Regions from separate parts of the Bacillus cereus group sp. BfR-BA-01383 genome, predicted to be linked through region 2. Evidence: riboswitches for the same ligand, from Rfam matches in the RefSeq annotation. Region 2 holds a riboswitch; the other holds the start of a gene.

Region 1 (9,170 bases), on a different contig from region 2:
ACAGATTTTAATAAAGAATAAAAATTCGTATCATATGGAATATCATCTTGATACATATAATTTTTTAGAACACCTTCTTTTTCAAAACCTAATTTTAATAGCACTTTATTTGAAGCCTCGTTTTCAAGAAAGACAATTGCACCGATCCGTTTTAAATGTAGCGTGTGGAAACCATATGATAAAACTTCAGAAACCGCTTCAGTAGCATACCCATTTCCCCAGTGTTCAGGGAGAAAGGCATAACTTATATTTGCTCGTTTGTGCTCAGAAGCCCAATCGTGAAAACCAATTGTCCCAATGAGTTCTTTCTTATCTTTTAATTCGATGCCCCATTTTATACCGTTTCTTGCATTGTAACTCAGCTTAAAATTATTAATAATTTGCTTTACTTGATCTACATTCTGTAATGGTTTTTGGCCATAATAGCGCAGTACATCAGTATTAGAAAAACATTGTAGTATACCTGGTGCATCTTCTTCAGTAAGTTCTCGCAAAATGAGTCGGTCGGTTTTTAATATAGGAAACATGCCTTCACTCCATTTCTTTTGAAACTCGAATGTGTTGTTTATATTATAATTTAATCTGAAAATAAAGATTATTCAAGTCGTAAGGAAGTTATTGTCTTGAAATAGATTATAGAATTTATTTTGAAAAGATGTTGGGATGTGAAGGAGCAGAAAGATTTGTTAAAAAGAATTTATAGAATTAATACAAATAATGAAGAAAGGTATTCCAAGTTCAAGTTGGAATACCTTTCTTCATTACCCTACAAATGTTTGATACAGTAAGAAAATATTTAAAACGATAATGAGTGTAGCGATTAACCACGCGATAAATGTTGTAATGCGATGGTTGACAAGCGCCCCCATAATCTTTTTATTACTTGTGAACATGATAAGCGGTACTAATGCAAAAGCAATACCGAATGATAAAACAACTTGACTCATTACGAGAGCGTAAGTTGGGTTTACGCCTAAAGCGATAATAACAAGAGGCGGAATCATTGTTATAAATCGTCGTAAATATAACGGGATATGCATGCGAATGAATCCTTGCATAATAATATCACCTGACATTGTACCGACAGAAGAGCTAGATAATCCCGCTGATAAGAGTCCGATTCCAAATAAAGCAGCGGATACAGGACCGACTAAGTTACTAAATTGATTAAACGCAACATCTAAATCTTCAACGTGTAGACCGTTTTTAAAGAATAGTGCAGCCGCAACAATTAACATGCTTGCGTTAATAGCTCCAGCGATAACCATTGCAATAATAATATCAATGAATTCGAAACGGAAAATCTTTTTCTTTTGTTCATCATTTGTTCCGACTACGCGGCGCTGCGTTAAGGCGGAATGTAAATAGATTGCGTGTGGCATTACTGTCGCCCCTAAAATTCCAGCTGCTAATAAGATGCTATCCACACCTTGGAATTTTGGAGTAAATAGTCCTGAAAGAAGAGGGCTTAATTCCGGTTTTGCGTAAAAAACTTGGACACCAAAAGCGATAACAACGATAAAAATCATCCCTGTAATGATAGCTTCTAACGGACGAAACCCTCTGCGCTGAAATTCAAGAATAATAAATGATCCAACCGCTGTAATTAAAGCAGCTGGTAACATCGGAATTCCAAACAGTAAGTATAAGCCGAGTGCTGCTCCGATAAATTCAGCTAAATCTGTAGCCATAATAACGAGTTCCCCTTGTATCCATAAACCGATGGAAACTGGTTTGGGGAAATTTTCGCGAGCTATTTCAGGAAGGTTTCTCCCGGTAGCGATTCCTAATTTAGCTGATAAAGTTTGGATTAATACGGCCATTAGATTAGAAGCGAGTATTACCCAAAGTAATAAATACCCATATTGTGACCCAGCCGCGATATTGGTAGCGAAGTTCCCGGGATCAATATAAGCAACTGATGCGATAAAAGCAGGTCCTAAGAATGGTAACAGTCTTTTTAACCCTTTTGTTTGTCCGCTTAACGCTAAATGGGCGGATTGAACTGTTGTACTTTGAGAAGGGACTTGTTCATCTTTTGTGATATCTTTATTCATAGTAGTTTTCCCCTTTGAAATCTTAACTTGATGAAATTATTGTATTTATTCTTACTCATTATTTCAATACATTTAGATATATTATGTGGTAATTTCATTTGAACATAAAAGTTTCCTTAATGCAAATTATATGACTGTGTGCAATGAATGGTGTGATGATGCAAAAATATTTTGGGAGTTTATGGTCGCTGAATAAAGGAAAAGATAATAAATTAGAGGGTTGTTTTTGAAATTTATGTGAACATACAGCCTGTATTACAGCATATTAATTGATGGAAATGAAATTGTATGATATATAATATATTGGGATTACAACTCAACCGTAGTGTTTTGTTCTGTAATCTTGTTTTTATTTCTGTTAACTTATAGAAAAAATTGTAAATAGAAGAAAATAGGCTAAGTACAATTTTGTATATATTTTCTTATTATATATGTTTTGATATGAACGTTAACTTATACATGATTTTAAAATTTAGATAGGTGGTAGAAATACATTGGCAACTTCAAAACCATATAGAGTATTACTATATTACATGTACACAACAATTGAAAACCCAGAAGAATTCGCTGCAGAGCATTTAGAATTTTGTAATTCACTTGAGTTAAAAGGAAGAATTCTTGTAGCAACAGAAGGAATTAACGGAACTTGTTCTGGAACTGTTGAACAAACTGAGAAATACATGGAAGCAATGAACAATGATCCACGCTTTGATGGAATCGTGTTTAAAATAGATGAAGAAGAAGGGCATGCATTCAAGAAAATGCACGTACGTCCTCGTCCAGAGTTAGTTACACTTCGTCTAGAAGACGACATTAACCCAAAAGAAATTACTGGGAAGTATTTAGAACCAAAAGATTTTTATGAGGCAATGAAACAAGAAGATACAGTTATCATTGATGCGCGAAATGATTATGAATTTGATTTAGGTCACTTCAAAGGTGCAATTAAACCAGATATTGAATCATTCCGTGAATTACCAGATTGGATTAGAGAAAACAAAGAAACACTTGAAGGTAAAAAGATTTTAACGTACTGTACAGGCGGAATTCGTTGTGAGAAGTTCTCTGGGTGGTTAGTTCGTGAAGGGTACGAAGATGTAAGTCAGCTTCACGGCGGAATTGTAACATACGGAAAAGACCCAGAAGTACAGGGTGAACTTTGGGATGGTCAATGTTACGTATTTGATGAGCGTATCGCTGTACCAGTAAATCAAAAAGAGCACGTAATCGTTGGTAAAGACCACTTTACAGGTGAACCATGTGAGCGCTATGTAAACTGTGCAAACCCTGAATGTAACAAGAAAATTTTATGTTCTGAAGAAAGTGAAGCAAAACATTTACGTGCATGTTCTCATGAGTGTCGTGTAAGCCCACGTAACCGCTACGTAGCACAACATGAATTAACTGAAGAGCAAGTAGCAGCTGCATTAGAGCAGATCGAAGCAGGAAAATAAGAATAATAAAAAACAGATGGTAGCACCGTGCTACCATCTGTTTTTTATTATTCAGTGTCCCCTTTCTCTTTCACAGCAGACAGCACAGTTTGTTTTACCCATGCTTTTCTTCTTCTATGCTGTATACCCCATTGATATAAACCTTGCGCACCTAAAATAAGTGAAATAATTATACCGCTAAGCGCTATTAAGAGAGCGAAAAATTCAAGAGGTGATGATATTTTGTTTGAATCGGTATTCTTTAAAAGGTCAATCATAGTAAAACCTAACATTTGGCCTACTACAGAATAGAGCGTTAAAATTAATAATAGAAGGCTATCTTTTTTGGAAGCAACGTTTTCTTGATATTTAAATAAACTATCAAGATTTTGTTTTGCGTTCGCATATAAGACTTCAATATTAAAAAGTTTTCTTAAGCGGAAGAAAATATCCTCACTTTGTGATTGAGATACTAATTCTAAAGAAAAGTAATTTGCTGTAAATGAATTAATAGAGTAGATTAACTTCTCTATCTCGTTTGTATCTTGTTCAATATTTAGCTCAGCATAAGCGTTTGCCATCTTTAATAAAACAACTTTATGAAATAAGTTTAATAATAGAGCGTAATAAAATTCCCCGTACATTTGACTAGCAAGTTTCGCGATTTCTTGTTCACCTTCATTAGTTACACATGTGAAAATATGTTCTTCCATAACAAAGTAGCGGTTAGGAGCCCATCTTTGATAAGAATGTTTGCTTAAATAATCGTGAATATAAGGAACATTATTTGCACTAATATATGGCTTACCATCGTCTGTTAATCCGGAAAGACTGGAAGCTCGGTATACATCAACTACATGAAGGTCAGACTCTTTGTTTACGGATAATAACGTTTGTACATACATTCGTTGATCTTCAAAGAAGGGGAAGGTTTGAAAGTATGAACTTCTTAATCTTTTCTTCTCAAAGAAGTCTGTTAAACCGTTAAATAAATAACCAAAAATGAACTTTTCAACTTGTGAATATCTTTTTCCATTACATTCTATGCAAATGTTCTCATCCTTTTCATTTCTTGTTTCAAGTACACGGAATCGTGCAGCGAATTCTATTGCTTCTGATAATGTCATATTTGGAGTAATATTAACTTCAGTTCGAATTGTTAGGAATCCAAGTTCATAAGGGCATAGTGTTACATCGATTGAATGCACTGTGAACGGGACGGAGATAAGATTTGTTGTTAAGTGTCCATTTAAATTAAGATCTTTAGAATGGCGCTGTAGTCCTTTTTGATGTTCTGAATGAGGAAAAAGAATTTTATTTGTAAATGAAAGATAGTATGCTTCCATATTTTGATGTGAAACTTTAAACTTCCCGTAATATGTATTTTCATCTTCAAGATGGTCGAGACGGAAAGGATGAAAATCATTTTTTTGTAAGAAAGGGAACATATTTTGTTCATATCCAGTTTTAAACGAGAACGGGAATATAAATTGAAATATAGCTGTTGTTACATCTTTTTCTTCGATTGTTTGTATTGCCTCCATTTACATTGTTTCCTTTCCATATAAGCTATAAAAACAACATGCCCAAATTAGCTTGAAAATAACCTCTCTTTTTCACTAGATTAAGAATGAAAATTCAACTTATTTGACAGGGGACATGTATAATATTATGTATACTAAAGCTAGTATAATTATGTTATGAGAAGGGGGATTAGTATGCGTATTTTAGTATTAGGAGCTGGAGGCGTGGGAGGCTTTTTTGGTGGCCGATTAGTAGAAAAAGGAGAGGATGTTACGTTTCTCGTCCGCAGTAGAAGAAAACAGCAATTAGAGGAAAAAGGACTTATTATTCGTAGTGTTAACGGGGATTTTTCATTTCAACCGAAATTGATAACGAAAGAAGATACTACTTCTCCATTTGATGTAATTTTATTCTCAACAAAAGCGTATCACCTAAACGAGGCAATAACAGATTTGAAACCATTTGTAGGTGAGAATACAGTTATAATCCCGTTATTGAATGGCATCGCTCATGTATCACTATTACAAAAGGAATTCGGTGGGGAAAAAGTAATTGGCGGTTTATGCTTTATTGAGACGACGTTAAACGATCAAGGAGAAATTGTACAAACTAGTGCTGCCAACAGACTTGTATTCGGAGAAATTAAGTCTCAAGATTCAGAAAAAATAAAGCGCATTTCTAAAGCATTTACAGGTACGAAATCTAGTTTTGTCTTTAGCGAAAATATTACGCAGGATATGTGGCATAAATATTTGTTTATTACTGTAATGTCGGGTGTGACAACATTAATGCGTGCACCAATTGGTCCGATTCGTGAAAGCGAAGGTGGTCGTGGTTTTATCCGAAACTTATTTGAAGAATCTGTACAAATCATAAGGGCATTAGGAGCTCCAGTAAAGGAAAATATTGTTGAGGAACATATGAAAACGATCGATAAAATTTCGTATGATATGAAGTCATCGATGCAGCGTGATATGGAAAAAGGTTCGTTTATTGAAGGGAAGCACTTACAAGGATACTTACTGGATGTAGCAGAGCAATTTTCTATAGAAGCACCATTATTAGGCGCTGTATATCAAAATTTAAAGGTGTATGAAGAGATAAGCTTTGGTAAGGCTTTAATTGAATTAGATGTATGAAAAAACAAAAAAGATAGCAATATATAAGTGTATTGCTATCTTTTTTGTTTTTGTATGACAAATTATTTGTTTCTTTTAGTTCTATCTGTCAAATTTATTTCCTGTTCACGTTTACCGTATAACTGATTAATTTCATTTGCTACTGCATCTAAATATGAATCGGAAAAAATAGGCTTCTTTTCTTTAGACATATGGGTCTCCTTTGCGGATTTTTTAGTATTCATTATGTATATTTATCGGTGGATTATACGCAATCATTTTAATTATTTTCTTTTTGAAAATTTTTGTTTACTTTTTGAAAATAAAGGAGTATTATAATCCACAGTTTCAATTTTCTAAATCGCTGAAACCGCATGGTACGGGGGACCCGTTTTTATGGATTAATACATAATCCAATGGGGTGAATCCTTGAAAAAGGTAGGGCTACTCATAGGCCCGAATCCGACAGCTAACCTCGTAAGCGTTATATTGAGAAGGAAGGTGGAGCTTGTGCGACAAAAAAAATAATGTCTACAAGTTTATTTCGTTATGGCTTGTAGACATTTTTTGTTTTCTGAAGAAATACTTTACTTGCTCTAACTAGCAGAAAAGTTCGTACAAAATTATTGGAGAGTGGACAACAGTGGTTTCAACTATCAAAAGGTTTTTAATTGGAAGACCATTAAAATCAACTGAGTTAGGAGAACAAAAGCTTAATAAAACGAAAGCGCTAGCTATTTTATCTTCTGACGCTTTATCATCAGTTGCTTACGGTCCAGAGCAAATTTTAATTGCGCTAGCAGGTCTTGGAGCGGTAGCTTATTGGTATTCTATTCCGATAGCTGTTGGGGTATTAGTATTATTAACAGCTCTTATTTTATCTTATCGACAAATTATTTTTGCTTACCCTCATGGCGGGGGAGCATATGTTGTATCAAAAGAAAATTTAGGGATGAATTCAGGCTTAATAGCTGGTGGATCTTTATTAGTAGATTATATTTTAACGGTCGCAGTAAGTGTATCTGCAGGTACAGATGCGCTCACATCTGCCTTTCCTAGCCTACATGCACATAATGTAATTATTGCAATTATATTTGTAATACTAATTACCATTTTAAATTTAAGAGGGGTAACTGAATCAGCTTCCATTTTAGCATATCCTGTTTATTTATTCGTTTTAGCGTTATTTATATTAATTGGTGTAGGGATATACAATATTTTAACTGGTCATGTTTCACCTACTTTACATGCGCCACTTGGAACGCCAGTTGCGGGAATTAGTTTGTTTTTACTGTTAAGAGCATTTGCTTCAGGAAGCTCTGCTTTAACAGGTGTTGAAGCAATTTCAAATGCAATTCCAAACTTTAAAGATCCTGCACCAAACAATGCAGCAAAAACATTGCTTGCGATGGGGGCATTACTTGCCGTTTTATTTTCAGGAATTGTCTTTTTAGCTTACTATTACGGAATTACTCCAAATAAAGAAGTAACAGTTGTTTCGCAAATCGCTGAACAAACATTTGGACGTAATTTTATGTACTTTTTCATACAAGGTACAACAGCTTTAATATTAATTCTTGCAGCTAATACAGGATATTCTGCATTTCCATTATTAGCAGTTAATCTTGCCAAAGATAAGTTCATACCGAGAATGTTTACAATTAGAGGAGACCGTCTGGGATATTCAAATGGTATTATTATACTAGGGATTTCTTCGATTATTTTAATTGTAGCTTTCCAAGGGCAAACAGAACATTTGATTCCGCTATATGCGGTAGGGGTATTTATTCCATTTACGCTTTCTCAAACTGGAATGGTACTAAAGTGGCTTCGTGAAAAGCCTGAAGGATGGATTTTACGATTATCGATTAATTTAACGGGTGCAGTTATTAGTTTTATCGTAATGAGTATGTTCTTTTTAACTAAATTCGCACAAGTTTGGTCGATCCTTATTTTCTTACCTGTCATTATCTTCTTGTTCCATCGAATTAAGAAGCATTATGATGCAGTGGGCGATCAATTAAGTTTAAAAACTTGTGAACGGATTGTTCCGATTGAGGGAAATGTAATTGTCGTTCCTGTAGCAGGCATGACTCATGTAGTAGAAAATTCATTGAACTATGCGAAGGCTCTTTCTGCAGATCAAGTTATCGCTGTATATGTTGCTTTTGACAGAGAAGAGGAAAAGCAATTTGAAGAGAAATGGAAGAAGTGGCAACCTGAAGTAAGGCTTGTTACATTACATTCTCATTATAGAAGTATTATTCAGCCGTTAACCAAGTTTATTGATACAGTGCAATATAAAGCGAGTGAATCAAATTACCGAGTTACGGTCGTTATACCACAGTTTATTCCGAAAAAAGGTTGGCATAACATTCTTCATAATCAGTCTAGTTTACTCATTCGTGCGTATTTACTGTATCGAAGAAATGTTGTTATTACGACAGTACCGTATCATTTGAAAAAGTAAGAAGATTTTTAAGGATAATTTCACGATAGTGAAGTTATCCTTTTTTGTATATGCTATGCATAATTGCATATGGGTTCAAAAGATATATTAATATAATTTTATCGATTGTGAGTAAGTAGTGTTTTCTGTTGTGATATATGGATATTTCAATAGAGGAAGTGAATCGGATTTTATTTTGAAATAAGGACATGAGAGCTTGAAAATAAAGGGAATGAAAATACTTCTTTACGGTAGATAAATAGCTGTGTTTAAATGACCTTACAGTACAAAACTTACATGAAAACAAAACAAAATTTCATACTTTCGTACGTTAATTAGTTTAAAATGAATAATATTTTCAGGTGATATATTCACTGTGTGGATGCTGGACTTGCGGTAATATAGAAATTTTATACAATATTATTCATACTAAGCACATATGAAAAGTTATGAAATGTTTTATAACAATAAGTTAGTACTGTAGCAATAAAATTTGAGATAGGTGATTCGTACATGAATCACGGTGATAATGTTCTCTATTTTTACCATCTCAAATCATGTGCAAAAAAATAGAATAATAAAATGCGAT
Region 2 (13,045 bases):
GAGTGCCAAGGTGTGCAGAAGAAAGAAGCGCAAGTAAAAGCGAAAGAACTGTTACATAAATTTGGTTTACAAGGGTACGAGAAAAAATATCCGAAAGATTTATCTGGTGGTATGAGACAACGCGTATCTTTTATCCGAACTTTATTAACAGGCGGGGAGATATTATTGTTAGATGAACCGTTTAGCGCATTGGATGCTTTAACGAAGGCATCTTTGCAAGAATGGTTGTTTGAACAATGGAAAGAGTGGGAAAAAACAATTTTATTTATCACTCATGATGTTGAAGAAGCGCTCTTCCTTTCGAATCGAATTTTAGTAGTGGAGAAGCAGCCGATAACGACATTGACTGAGCGGATTGTGCCGCTTGATCATAATCGAACACGAAAGGATTTATATAAACCGGACGTGTTAGCGCTGAAAGATGAGATTCTTAGTATGTTACAAAGGCAGGTACTTGTATGATGAACCGATTGAAAGAATTAGTTCCTGCCATTACCCTTTCTAGTATTTTACTCGTTATGTGGGAAATCGGAGCAAGAATTGTAGATGAGATGTACATTTTACCGTCACCGTCTGCAATTGTAATGAAGATATGGAAACTAAAAGATATATTATTTACGGTTCATTTACCGGCAACATTATACGTCGTTTTAATAGGTGTTGTTATTTCTGTCGTATTAGGCGTAGGGCTAGCAATGTTAATGAATGCGAGTACATGGATGGAAAGAGCATTTTATCCATTATTAGTTGCCTCACAAACGATTCCAATTACTGCGCTTGCCCCGCTCTTCGTTTTATGGTTTGGATACACAATCTGGAGTAAGGTTGTTGTTACCGTTTTAATTACGTTTTTCCCTATTGCAGTCAATACGTATGATGGACTGCGTAGTACGAAGAAAGAGTGGGAGGAGCTCTTAGTTACATATGGGGCAACGAAAAAAGATGTTTTTCTTAAGCTAAAGTTGCCCTCTGCTCTTCCGTACTTTTTCTCAGCATTAAAAATTGCAGTTCCGCTTAGTGTGATTGGGGCAGCAATTGGAGAATGGCTCGGTGCACAAGCTGGGCTTGGATATTTCAGTAAAAGGATGATGACCCAGTTAGATGGTGCGGGTGTATTTGCACCAATTGTATTGCTATCATTATTAGCTATTTTTTTCGTCATACTTATTTCTATGTTAGAGAAGAAATTCATTAGTTGGAGGAAGCATTCATGAAATTTTTAAAACGCATCTTTGTGTTTACATTATTAGTTGCAATGATTGCAGGGTGCTCAAGTAATTCAGCATCAGATAAGAGTAAAAAAGAGAAAGAAATAACGGTCATGCTTGATTGGTATCCAAATGCGGTGCATAGCTTTATTTATGCCGCAATTGAAAAAGGCTACTTTAAAGAAGAAGGAGTAAAGGTAAATATTAAATTCCCTTCTAATCCGACTGATCCATTAACGTTAGCTGCAGCAGGGAAAGTGACAGTTGGTCTATATTATCAGCCAGATGTTGTTATGGCCAGAGCAAATGAACAAATTCCAGTGAAATCAATTGGAGCTGTCGTACGTTCACCGTTAAATCATGTCGTATCGCTGAAATCAGCAGGCATTCAATCACCGAAAGATTTAGAAGGCAAAACAGTAGGTTACTCTGGAACACCTTTAAGTGAAGCGTATTTAAAAACGATGATAAAAGAAGATGGTGGTAATCCTGATACGGTGAAAGTAGTTGATGTTGGGTTTGATTTAGTGCCAGCATTAATTACGAAAAAAGTGGATGCTGTAACAGGGGCATACATTAACCATGAAGTACCTGTTATGCGTCATGAAGGCCATGAACCAGCGTACTTTAATCCAGCTGATTACGGAGTACCGAACTATCATGAACTTGTGTTTGTAACAGGTGATAAAACGTTGAAAAAAGATAAAGAAGCGCTGCAAGCCTTTTTACGTGGGGCGAAAAAAGGGTATGACTTTATGAAGAAAAACCCTGATGAAGCATTAAATATTTTATTAGATCATCAAGAAAAAGAAAACTTCCCACTTGTACCAGAAGTTGAGAAGGAAAGTATGAAAATTTTATTAGAGAAGATGGAAACGAAAGATGAGCCATTCTTATCAGATTCAAAAGAGTCATGGGAGAAACAAAATAAATGGTTGAAAGAAAAAGGGATGACGAAAGAAATCGTTCCAGCCGATGAACTATTCGAAAACATTTTAAAGTAGGCGAATGAATATGAAAAATGAGCTCCATGTAATCTCAAATGGTCACATGCCATTCGAAGAGTTAGTGAATGTAGCGATGCAAATTGAGAGTGAGATTGATTATTTGCATATTCGTGAGCGTGAGAAAAGTACGAAGGAATTATATGAAGGTGTGGAAAGTCTTTTAAAAAAAGGCTTTCCAGCATCTAAACTTGTTATAAATGACCGAATTGATATTGCTATTTTATTAAATATCCCGCGTGTGCAGCTAGGATATCGAAGTACAGATGTAAGGTCAGTGAAAGAAAAGTTTTCGTATTTGCATGTTGGTTATTCCGTCCATTCTTTAGAAGAAGCGATAGAGGCTTTTAAGAGTGGGGCTGACTCGCTCATTTATGGTCATGTATTCCCAACAGAGTGCAAAAAAGGTGTGCCAGCGAGAGGGTTAGAGGAAATTTCGGACATTGCAAAGAGCTTATCGATACCGATTATAGCTATTGGAGGGGTTACTCCTGAAAATACAAGGGATGTTCTTGCCAGTGAAGTAAGTGGAATTGCTGTTATGTCTGGAATTGTAAGTAGTAGTAACCCGTATAGCAGAGCGAAATCTTATAAGGAATCAATAAGAAAGTGGGCGGGAAAACATGTGTGAGAAGTATGATGTAGCGATTATTGGCGGTGGTGTAATTGGTAGTTCAGTTGCACATTTTCTAGCAGAAAGAGGATATAAAGTAGCAATTATAGAGAAGCAGAGAATTGCATCGGAAGCTTCGAAAGCTGCTGCTGGTTTACTTGGTGTTCAGGCAGAATGGGATGCGTATGACCCGCTATTTGAACTTGCTAGAGAAAGCCGTGCTATATTTCCACAACTTGCAGCAGTTTTACGTGAAAAGACGGGTATTGATATTGGCTATGAGGAAAAAGGGATATATCGCATCGCTCAAAATGAGGATGAGAAAGAGAGAATTCTTCACATTATGGATTGGCAGCAGAAAACAGGTGAAGATTCCTATTTTCTAACGGGAGACCATTTGCGAGAAAAAGAGCCGTTTCTATCCGAATCAATTATCGGAGCGGTATATTATCCGAAAGATGGTCACGTTATTGCACCAGAGCTTACGAAGGCACTCGCACATTCCGCAGCAATTTCTGGTGCTGATATATATGAGCAGACAGAAGTATTTGATATTCGTATTGAAAATAATAAAGTGACTGGAATTGTGACAAGCGAAGGTGTAATCACATGCGAAAAAGTCGTTATCGCTGGAGGATCATGGAGTACGAAATTGCTACATTATTTTCAAAGTGATTGGGGTACATATCCTGTTAAGGGGGAGGTTGTTGCAGTAAGAAGCAAGAAACCTCTTTTGAAAGCTCCTATTTTCCAAGAACGGTTTTATATTACCCCAAAACGTGGTGGCCGTTACGTAATTGGGGCAACGATGAAGCCTCATACGTTTAATAAATCTGTACAACCAGAAAGTATTACTTCTATATTAGAGCGTGCTTATACAATATTGCCGGCCTTAAAAGAAGCAGAGTGGGAAAGTACATGGGCAGGATTAAGACCGCAATCAAATCATGAAGCTCCTTATATGGGAGAGCATGAAGAAATAAACGGTTTATATGCTTGCACGGGCCATTATCGAAACGGTATTTTATTAAGTCCTGTTTCTGGTCAGTATATGGCTGATTTAATAGAAGGAAAGCAGAAAAATCACTTGCTAGATTCATTGCTTTCTAAAACGGTTTAGAAAGGGGATGGAAGTTTGAATTTAAAAATTAATGGTAACCAAGTTGAAGTGCCAGCGAGTGTGAAAACAGTAGCTGAGCTACTTACACATTTAGAGTTAGATAACAGAATTGTTGTAGTAGAGCGAAATAAAGATATTTTACAAAAAGATGATCATAGAGATACATCTGTTTTTGATGGAGACCAAATTGAGATTGTAACTTTCGTAGGAGGCGGTTGATTATGTTAAACATTGGACCATTTTCATTTCATTCTAGACTTTTATTAGGAACAGGGAAGTTCTCTGATTTTGATGTACAGCAAAAAGCAATTGACGTTTCTGAAGCTGAAATTTTAACGTTCGCAGTACGTCGTATGGATATATTTGATGCAAAACAGCCTAATTTATTAGAGAAACTTGATGTGAAAAAATATACGTTATTACCAAATACAGCAGGGGCAAAAAACGCTGAAGAAGCTGTTCGTATTGCAAAATTAGCAAAAGCGTCGGGGCTTTGTGACATGATAAAAGTAGAAGTAATTGGCGATGATAGAACGTTATTACCGGATCCAGTGGAAACATTAAAAGCATCTGAAATGCTACTGGAAGAAGGATTTATCGTTCTTCCGTACACATCTGATGATGTTGTATTAGCACGTAAACTACAAGAACTTGGCGTGCATGCGATTATGCCAGGAGCATCCCCAATCGGATCAGGACTTGGTATTGTAAATCCATTAAATTTAAGCTTCATTATTGAACAAGCGACAGTACCGGTTATCGTTGATGCAGGTATTGGTAGCCCAGCTGATGCAGCATTTGCGATGGAATTAGGAGCAGATGGTGTGTTATTAAATACAGCAGTGTCTGGTGCGAAAGATCCTATTAAGATGGCATACGCAATGAAATTAGGTATTGAGGCAGGGCGCATAGGTTTTGAAGCGGGTCGTATTGCACGCAAGCGTTGTGCAACAGCAAGTAGCCCTTTAGAAGGAATGAGCGTAGTTGAATAATCGATATTCTCGCCAAGAACTATTTTCTCCAATTGGAGAAGAGGGGCAACAAAAGCTAGGAAAAAAGCATGTACTTATTATCGGTGCGGGTGCATTAGGTAGTGCAAATGCAGAGATGTTTGTAAGAGCTGGTGTTGGTAAGGTGACAATTGTTGACCGCGATTATGTAGATTGGAGTAATTTACAAAGGCAGCAATTGTATGCAGAGAGTGATGTAGAGAATAATCTTCCGAAGGCTGTGGCGGCAAAAAAACGTCTAGACGAGATTAATAGTGAAGTAAGAGTAGAAGCTCTCGTTCAAGATGTAACAGCTGAAGAGCTAGAGGAACTCGTTACAAATGTTGATGTAATCATTGATGCGACTGATAATTTCGAAACACGTTTTATTGTGAATGATATAGCACAAAAACATTCTATTCCATGGATTTACGGAGCATGTGTAGGAAGTTACGGCCTATCGTACACAATTCTTCCTAGTAAAACGCCATGTTTATCTTGTTTATTACAATCGATTCCGCTCGGCGGAGCGACATGTGATACAGCGGGTATTATATCGCCTGCTGTATCTCTTGTCGTTTCTCATCAAGTAACGGAAGCTCTGAAACTGTTAGTAGAAGACTATGAATCGCTTCGAGATGGACTTGTGTCGTTTGATGTATGGAAGAATGAATATTCATGTATGAATGTGCAAAAGCTTCGTAAACATAACTGTCCTTCGTGCGGGGAGAATGCACTATATCCGTATTTAAGTAAAGAAAACACTTCAAAGACCGCCGTGTTATGCGGGAGAAATACAGTTCAAATTAGACCACCTCATAAAGAGGAACTGGATTTTGAACAATATAAAAAATTGCTGAATGATCGAGTGAATGATTTGAATGTAAATCCATATTTACTATCATTTTCTGTTGAAGAAAAGAGATTAGTTGCGTTCAAAGATGGCCGTGTACTTGTGCATGGAACGAAAGATATAAGTGAAGCGAAAACAATTTATCATCGCTATTTTGGATAAAAAAGGATGAGTGGGATGAAAGTGAATAAAGCTTTAACAATTGCAGGATCTGATAGCGGCGGTGGTGCTGGAATTCAAGCAGATTTAAAAACATTCCAAGAGCTTGGTGTGTACGGAATGACAGCTATTACGGCAATTACTGCTCAAAACACGCTTGGTGTGCAAGGGGTATATCCTGTTTCGTTAGAAGGTATTACGGAACAGCTGAATTCAATTGGTACGGATTTAACACCAGATGCTGTGAAACTAGGAATGTTATTTAGCAGTGAAATTATTCAAATTGTGGCAGAGCAGATTAAGAAATTTGGCTGGAATAATATTGTGCTAGACCCTGTTATGATTGCTAAGGGCGGTGCTTCATTATTACAACAAGAAGCAGTAGAGGCATTAAAAGAATACTTATTACCAGTAGCAACTGTTGTAACACCGAATGTTCCAGAGGCAGAAGTGTTAACTGGGATGGAGATTCATAACGTTGAAGATAGTAAGAAGGCTGCGAAAGTATTGCATGAATTAGGTGCTAAATATGTGCTTATGAAGGGCGGACATGCAGAATATCAAGGTAATGAAGTAATTGATTTACTCTTTGATGGAGAAGAGTTTATTGAGTTTAGAAGCGAGCGAATTCCTTCGAAACAAACGCACGGAAGCGGTTGTACATTTGCTTCAGCAGTTACAGCTGGACTTGCGAAAGGGTACTCGATTGAGGAGGCGGTTCAAGAGGCAAAACAATTTATTAGTATAGCAATTGAAGAGCCGTTGAATATTGGCAGTGGTCATGGACCGACGAATCATTTTGCGTATAAATTGAATAAGGCACAAGCATAAAGAATGGAAAGGCCAGTTTTATAACTGGCTTTTTTTGTTTACTTTTTCAAAATACAGGAGTAATATATCAGCCAGAATACATTTTTTGTAATACGCTGAGTCCAAATGTATGGAGCGGAGGAACCAATTTGTGCAGTGTCACTAGGGGTGAATCTTTCAATTTTGAAAGTAGGGCTACTCTCAAAGTCCGAATCCGACAGCTAACTTCGTAAGCGTCTTGAGAGAGGACGGTGCCATGATGGATACATCACTTCATCGGTCCGATTAGTATAGGGGAATATCAATCTACGTTTGAGTTCTTTTATGCTAAGGAGGATGAGGTACATGGAACTAACACTTATTTGTGTTGGAGAAGAGAACAAGATAAAGAGTTTAAGAGAGCTCGTAGCATTTCAGCATGAGTTAATTATTTTTACAGCAAATGAAAAGATAGCAGCTGAGGTTAGGGATTATGGATTCGAATCAGCTTATAGCTGTAATAAGGAGCAGGACTTCACTAGTATTTGTGAGCGGATTAAGAAGGTGATTTTGCTAGGGGATGAGCTTCCAATAGTTAGCTTCTTCGCAGAACGTATTCGCTTTTCTTTCCAAGCGCCTATTACTGTTGTTACAAGAAATAAACGATATCCAGCGAGGCTCTATGAAACGATTGGAGCTAAATTTGTCGTGTTTACGAATTGTGATAACATTTCTTTTTTATTTTTTGAATAGGGCGGAGGAGAGTGAATATGAAGGTGTTGTTACTAGGAGATATAGCGAATCGTTGGGCGGTATCGATAGAGAGAGTTGAAAAATTGATCCAGATTGATCCTCTTTTTCCAGGGCCATATATTATATTACCATCAAAAGATGTTTTGTATTTAGAGGCGGATATTACCGAATATGAGCAGTTACATGCCGAATTGACACAAGTGTATATTCGAGGGAGAAATTTACGTGCTTTTTTACGAGGAGAATAAATCTTGAAAGAAAAAGAGAGCGAATGTTAAGTGGACCTAAGGTGGGCGCTTATATACATTCGCTCTTCTTTTTCATATTAAAAAGATAATTTCTACGAAAAAGAAAGAAAAGACAAGAAAACAGATGAAAAAATATTAATAACACTCAATGTAAGCGTTTAAACGATAAAATATTTTCTTATTTTAGGTAATTTAGCTCTTTACAAGTGAAATAGAGAGGAGTATATTTACTCTCATAAATCATTCATGAAATTTCCAAAAAAAACCTAAAATCGCTGAGTTCCAGAAATGGAGCGGGGGAACCAATTTTGTGCATCGTCACTTGGGGTGAATCTTTCAATTTTGAAAGTAGGGCTACTCTTTAGGCCCGAATCCGACAGCTAACCTCGTAAGCGTTTAGAGAGGAGGTTTACTTTGTGTTGTTCGTTTAGAACACTAAGTAGAGCTTAGTGTTCTTTTTTTGATAACTAGATGGTAAATTTTAACAAAAATGAAGTGAGGGATAGCTATGTTAGATGTTGTAATGATCGGGACTTTTATTCTATTAGTTGCATCGATGGCGAGTCTTGCAAGTTGGTCAGATAAAGTTGTGAAGGAAGGAAAGCAATCATGATGATTGTCTTATCAGTTATTGTCGCAGCGATTACGGTGTATTTAGTATATGCATTATTAAATCCAGAGAAGTTTTAATTAGGGGGAATCATTCATTATGATTTGGGTTGCAGTCGTTATTACAATGCTCTTGTTTATTTTAGTAGCAAAGCCGACGGGGATTTATTTAGAGAAAGCCTTTCAAGGTAGCAAAACACTAGATAAAGTATTCGGGCCTTTTGAAAAACTTATTTTTAAAATTACGGGCGTGAAAGCATACAATCAAACGTGGAAACAGTACGCACTATCATTAGTTTTATTAAATGGATTTATGATTGTCGTTGTATATTTCATTTTTAGATTACAAGGTGTATTGCCATTAAATCCAGCACACATTGAAGGAATGGAGCCTACGCTCGCTTTTAATACAGCAATTAGTTTTATGGCTGATACAAACTTACAGCATTACAGCGGTGAAAATGGTTTATCTTATTTATCGCAATTAATTGGGATTACGTTTTTAATGTTTGCAGCACCAGCGACGACGTTAGCGATTGTTATGGCATTTATAAGAGGACTCGCTGGAAAAGAACTTGGTAACTTCTTCGTTGATTTTACGAGAGCGTTAACGAGAGTTTTTCTCCCAATTGCGTTTGTTGCGGCGTTAGTATTTGTTGCACTTGGTGTACCACAAACGTTAGACGGAGCAGTTACAGCACATACGATTGAAGGTGCAAAGCAAAGTATATTACGTGGGCCTGTTGCATCATTCGTTTCCATTAAGGAACTTGGAAATAACGGCGGTGGATTTTTCGGGGCAAATTCTACACATCCTTTCGAAAACCCAGGACAAATGAGCAATATTTTGCAAATGATGCTTATGATGTTATTACCAACAGCACTTCCATTTACGTACGGGCGAATGGTAGGGAATAAAAAGCAAGGACGTATCCTTTTCGTTTCACTATTTATGGTGTTTTTACTAGGGTTTATAACGATTACTACATCGGAATTAAATGGGAATCCAGCTTTAAATGGAATGGGTATCGAACATGTACAAGGAAGTACGGAAGGGAAAGAAGTACGATTTGGAACAGTATTTTCTTCACTATACGCAACAGTAACGACAGCTGCTGAAACGGGGGCCGTTAATACGATGCATGATACGCTAACACCAATTGGCGGTTTAGTTCCACTTGTAAATATGATGTTGAATACAGTATACGGCGGTGTTGGAGCGGGCTTTATTAACATTATTATGTATGCAATTATTGCAGTCTTTATATCGGGGTTAATGGTTGGAAGGACACCAGAGTTTTTAGGTAAAAAGATTGAAGGTAAGGAAATGAAATTAATTGCGGTAACGATTTTATTTCATCCATTGCTTATTTTAGGATTTTCGGCATTAGCTCTTTCAACAAGTTTAGGGACAGATGCCATTTCTCATTCAGGTTTTCACGGTTTAACGCAAGTTGTATATGAATACACATCGTCAGCTGCGAATAACGGATCTGGATTTGAAGGATTAGCAGATAATACACCGTTTTGGAATATTACGACTGGTTTAGTTATGTTTTTAGGGCGCTATTTCAGTTTGATTACGATGCTAGCTGTTGCAGCTTCATTGAAAGAGAAGACGGTTGTACCAGAAACAGTTGGAACGTTCCGTACAGATAATGGTTTGTTTGGAGGGATTTTCATCGGAACGATTGTAATTGTTGGAGCGTTAACATTCTTCCCGATGTTAGTACTTGGCCCAATTGCAGAATTTCTTACATTGAAGTAATGGAGGGTAAATGATGAGACCGGTAGTAGTAAAAGAAAAACAAGTAAATCAGTCACAAATACATGTTGTAGAAGATGAGGTTAGACAAGCGAAAACGATGGATCGTGATATCGTAAAACATGCGATGAAACAATCCTTTGCGAAATTGAATCCGAAAGTCATGATAAAGAATCCGATTATGTTCGTTGTGGAAATTGGGTTTATCATTACGTTAATTTTATCCTTTCTTCCAAGTAGTTCTAGTAGTGTACCAGGATGGTTTAATATAACAGTTTCTCTCATTCTATTATTTACAGTTTTATTTGCTAACTTTGCAGAAGCGTTAGCTGAAGGTCGTGGTAAAGCACAAGCCGATTCTTTGAAACAATCGAAGAAAGATGTGTTTGCAAATGTTGTAAAAGAAAATGGAGACATTGTTCAAGTTCCAGCAACTGATCTAAGAAAAGGTGACGTTGTTATTGTAAAACAAGGAGAAATGATTCCGAATGATGGTGAAGTTATTAAAGGGTTAGCGTCTGTAGATGAATCTGCAATTACAGGAGAATCAGCTCCTGTAATAAAAGAAGCGGGCGGTGATTTTTGCTCAGTAACAGGCGGAACGATGGTCGTAAGTGATGAGATTACGATTGTAATTACGAGTAACCCTGGTGAATCATTTATTGATAAAATGATTTCTTTAGTAGAAGGAGCTGCCCGCCAAAAAACGCCGAATGAAATTGCTTTAAATACAGTATTAACGAGTTTAACGCTTATTTTCTTAATTGTTGTTGTGACGTTACCGATTTTTACAAATTATTTAGGATTTCAAATTGATACAGCTGTACTTGTAGCGTTGTTAGTTTGTTTAATTCCAACGACAATTGGTGGTTTATTATCAGCGATTGGTATTGCCGGGATGGACCGTGTGACGAAGTTTAATGTATTAGCAATGTCAGGTAAAGCAGTAGAAGCTGCAGGTGATATTAATACAATTATTTTAGATAAAACGGGTACGATTACTTTCGGTAACCGAATGGCTCATACGCTATTACCTGTAGGAAATGAAACGATTGAGCAAGTAGGAAAATGGGCTGCGATTAGTTCTGTTTTAGATGAAACACCAGAAGGGCGATCTGTTATTGAGTATGTGCAAGTGAAATCTATATCGTATAATAGAGAACTTGCAGAAAAAGGTGAGTTTGTTCCGTTTAAAGCAGAAACGAGAATGAGTGGTGTTGATTTAAAAGACGGAACGAAAGTGAGAAAGGGTGCTGTCGGTGCCGTTATTGAATGGGTTCAATCACAAGGCGGAACGATTCCGAAAGATGTGAATCAAAAAGCAGATTTAATTTCAAAAGAGGGCGGAACACCACTTGTAGTTGCAGTAGACGATCGTATTTACGGTTTAATCTATTTAAAGGATACAGTAAAACCTGGTATGTGTGAACGCTTTGAACAATTGCGCCAAATGGGGATTAAAACGGTTATGTGTACAGGTGATAATCCGTTAACAGCAGCAACGATTGCAAAAGAAGCAGGGGTAGATGAATTCGTTGCTGAGTGTAAACCAGAAGATAAAATTGCGGTTATTAAAGCAGAGCAAGATAAAGGGAAGCTTGTAGCGATGACAGGTGATGGTACAAATGATGCTCCGGCATTAGCACAGGCTGACGTTGGATTAGCGATGAATAGCGGGACAACAGCTGCGAAAGAAGCAGCAAATATGATTGATTTAGACTCGAACCCAACAAAAATTATTGAAGTTGTAGGAATCGGTAAGCAATTGTTAATGACGCGCGGTGCGTTAACGACGTTTAGTATTGCGAATGATATCGCGAAATATTTTGCAATCATTCCAGCGATGTTTACACTTGCGATTCCGCAGATGGAAGCTTTAAACATTATGAAATTAACATCACCGCTTTCAGCGATTTTATCAGCGCTAATATTTAATGCTGTTATTATTCCGTTACTCATTCCGTTAGCGATGAAAGGTATTGCATATAAACCGATGAGCTCTAATGCATTGCTTAGCAGAAACTTACTCATTTATGGGCTTGGCGGAGTTATCGTTCCGTTTATTGGAATTAAAGTAATTGATATGATTGTCGGCTTGTTCATATAAGGGAGAGGGGAAAAAGATGGCGAAGAAGCAAAGTATACTATCACCAATTATCCGCATTACTTTTACATTTTTAGTTTTGTGCGGCCTTGTATATCCGCTTATTGTAACTGGTATTGCGCAAGCAGTAATGAAGGATAATGCGGATGGAAGTCTTATATATAATGATAAAGATGAAGTAGTTGGTTCAAAATTAATCGGTCAAAATTTCACAAATCCACGTTATTTTCATGGACGTGTCTCTAGTATAGAATATAAAGCAGAAGCATCTGGTTCAAATAACTATGCACCGTCTAATCCAGATTTAGCAAAACGAGTTGAGAAAAGTATTGAAGACTGGAAGAAACAAAATCCAACTGTTCCAGTTACAGAAGTACCAATAGATTTAGTGACGAATTCAGGTTCAGGGCTTGATCCTGATATTAGTCCGAAGGCGGCTTCTGTGCAGGTAGATCGCATCTCAAAATTAACGAATATTCCGAAAGAAACACTAGATCAGTTGATTAAGGAGCAAACAGAAGGCGCTGCATTCGGTTTATTTGGAGAAGATCGCGTAAACGTCTTAAAGTTAAATTTAGAATTACAGAAATTAATGAAATAGTAATAGTACTACCTCAATCTAACGGATTGAGGTAGCGTTGTTTTGAAAGAAAGGTTGTGAGTTTTTTGTATGCGGATGACTATAAACCAACGTTTCAAAGGCGAACACCAGAGGAATATTTAGAATATATTCGTCAGCAAAATCGCGGAAAGTTAAAGCTATATGTAGGGGCTGCACCAGGCGTAGGAAAAAGTTATAAAATGCTCTTTGATGCAAGAGAGATGAAAAAA

What was found. Region 2 has a riboswitch for cyclic di-AMP ahead of MR065_RS25135 (hypothetical protein). Riboswitches for the same ligand answer to the same signal wherever they lie in the genome.
Region 1: linked by a shared signal. The riboswitch ahead of MR065_RS12875 (APC family permease) and the one ahead of MR065_RS25135 (hypothetical protein) in region 2 are both predicted to bind cyclic di-AMP.

What each region holds. Positions count from the first base shown of each region.
Region 1 is NZ_JAKUFP010000011.1:43,440-52,609, reverse strand. Features, by position in the region: gene MR065_RS12900 (GNAT family N-acetyltransferase) at 1-527, opposite strand, end outside; gene MR065_RS12895 (Nramp family divalent metal transporter) at 762-2,057, opposite strand; gene trhO (oxygen-dependent tRNA uridine(34) hydroxylase TrhO) at 2,552-3,511, shown strand; gene MR065_RS12885 (hypothetical protein) at 3,559-5,034, opposite strand; gene panE (2-dehydropantoate 2-reductase) at 5,209-6,153, shown strand; gene MR065_RS27465 (hypothetical protein) at 6,216-6,344, opposite strand; cyclic di-AMP (ydaO/yuaA leader) riboswitch at 6,485-6,631, shown strand; gene MR065_RS12875 (APC family permease) at 6,776-8,602, shown strand.
Region 2 is NZ_JAKUFP010000050.1:1,167-14,211, reverse strand. Features, by position in the region: gene MR065_RS25180 (ABC transporter ATP-binding protein) at 1-462, shown strand, start outside; gene MR065_RS25175 (ABC transporter permease) at 462-1,214, shown strand; gene MR065_RS25170 (ABC transporter substrate-binding protein) at 1,211-2,212, shown strand; gene tenI (thiazole tautomerase TenI) at 2,223-2,843, shown strand; gene thiO (glycine oxidase ThiO) at 2,836-3,945, shown strand; gene thiS (sulfur carrier protein ThiS) at 3,961-4,164, shown strand; gene thiG (thiazole synthase) at 4,167-4,937, shown strand; gene thiF (thiazole biosynthesis adenylyltransferase ThiF) at 4,930-5,949, shown strand; gene thiD (bifunctional hydroxymethylpyrimidine kinase/phosphomethylpyrimidine kinase) at 5,956-6,777, shown strand; cyclic di-AMP (ydaO/yuaA leader) riboswitch at 6,861-7,008, shown strand; gene MR065_RS25135 (hypothetical protein) at 7,102-7,488, shown strand; gene MR065_RS25130 (hypothetical protein) at 7,506-7,736, shown strand; cyclic di-AMP (ydaO/yuaA leader) riboswitch at 8,000-8,145, shown strand; gene MR065_RS25125 (SipW-dependent-type signal peptide-containing protein) at 8,245-8,349, shown strand; gene kdpF (K(+)-transporting ATPase subunit F) at 8,346-8,426, shown strand; gene kdpA (potassium-transporting ATPase subunit KdpA) at 8,446-10,113, shown strand; gene kdpB (potassium-transporting ATPase subunit KdpB) at 10,127-12,217, shown strand; gene kdpC (K(+)-transporting ATPase subunit C) at 12,234-12,815, shown strand; gene kdpDN (KdpD-like non-kinase potassium sensor) at 12,872-13,045, shown strand, end outside.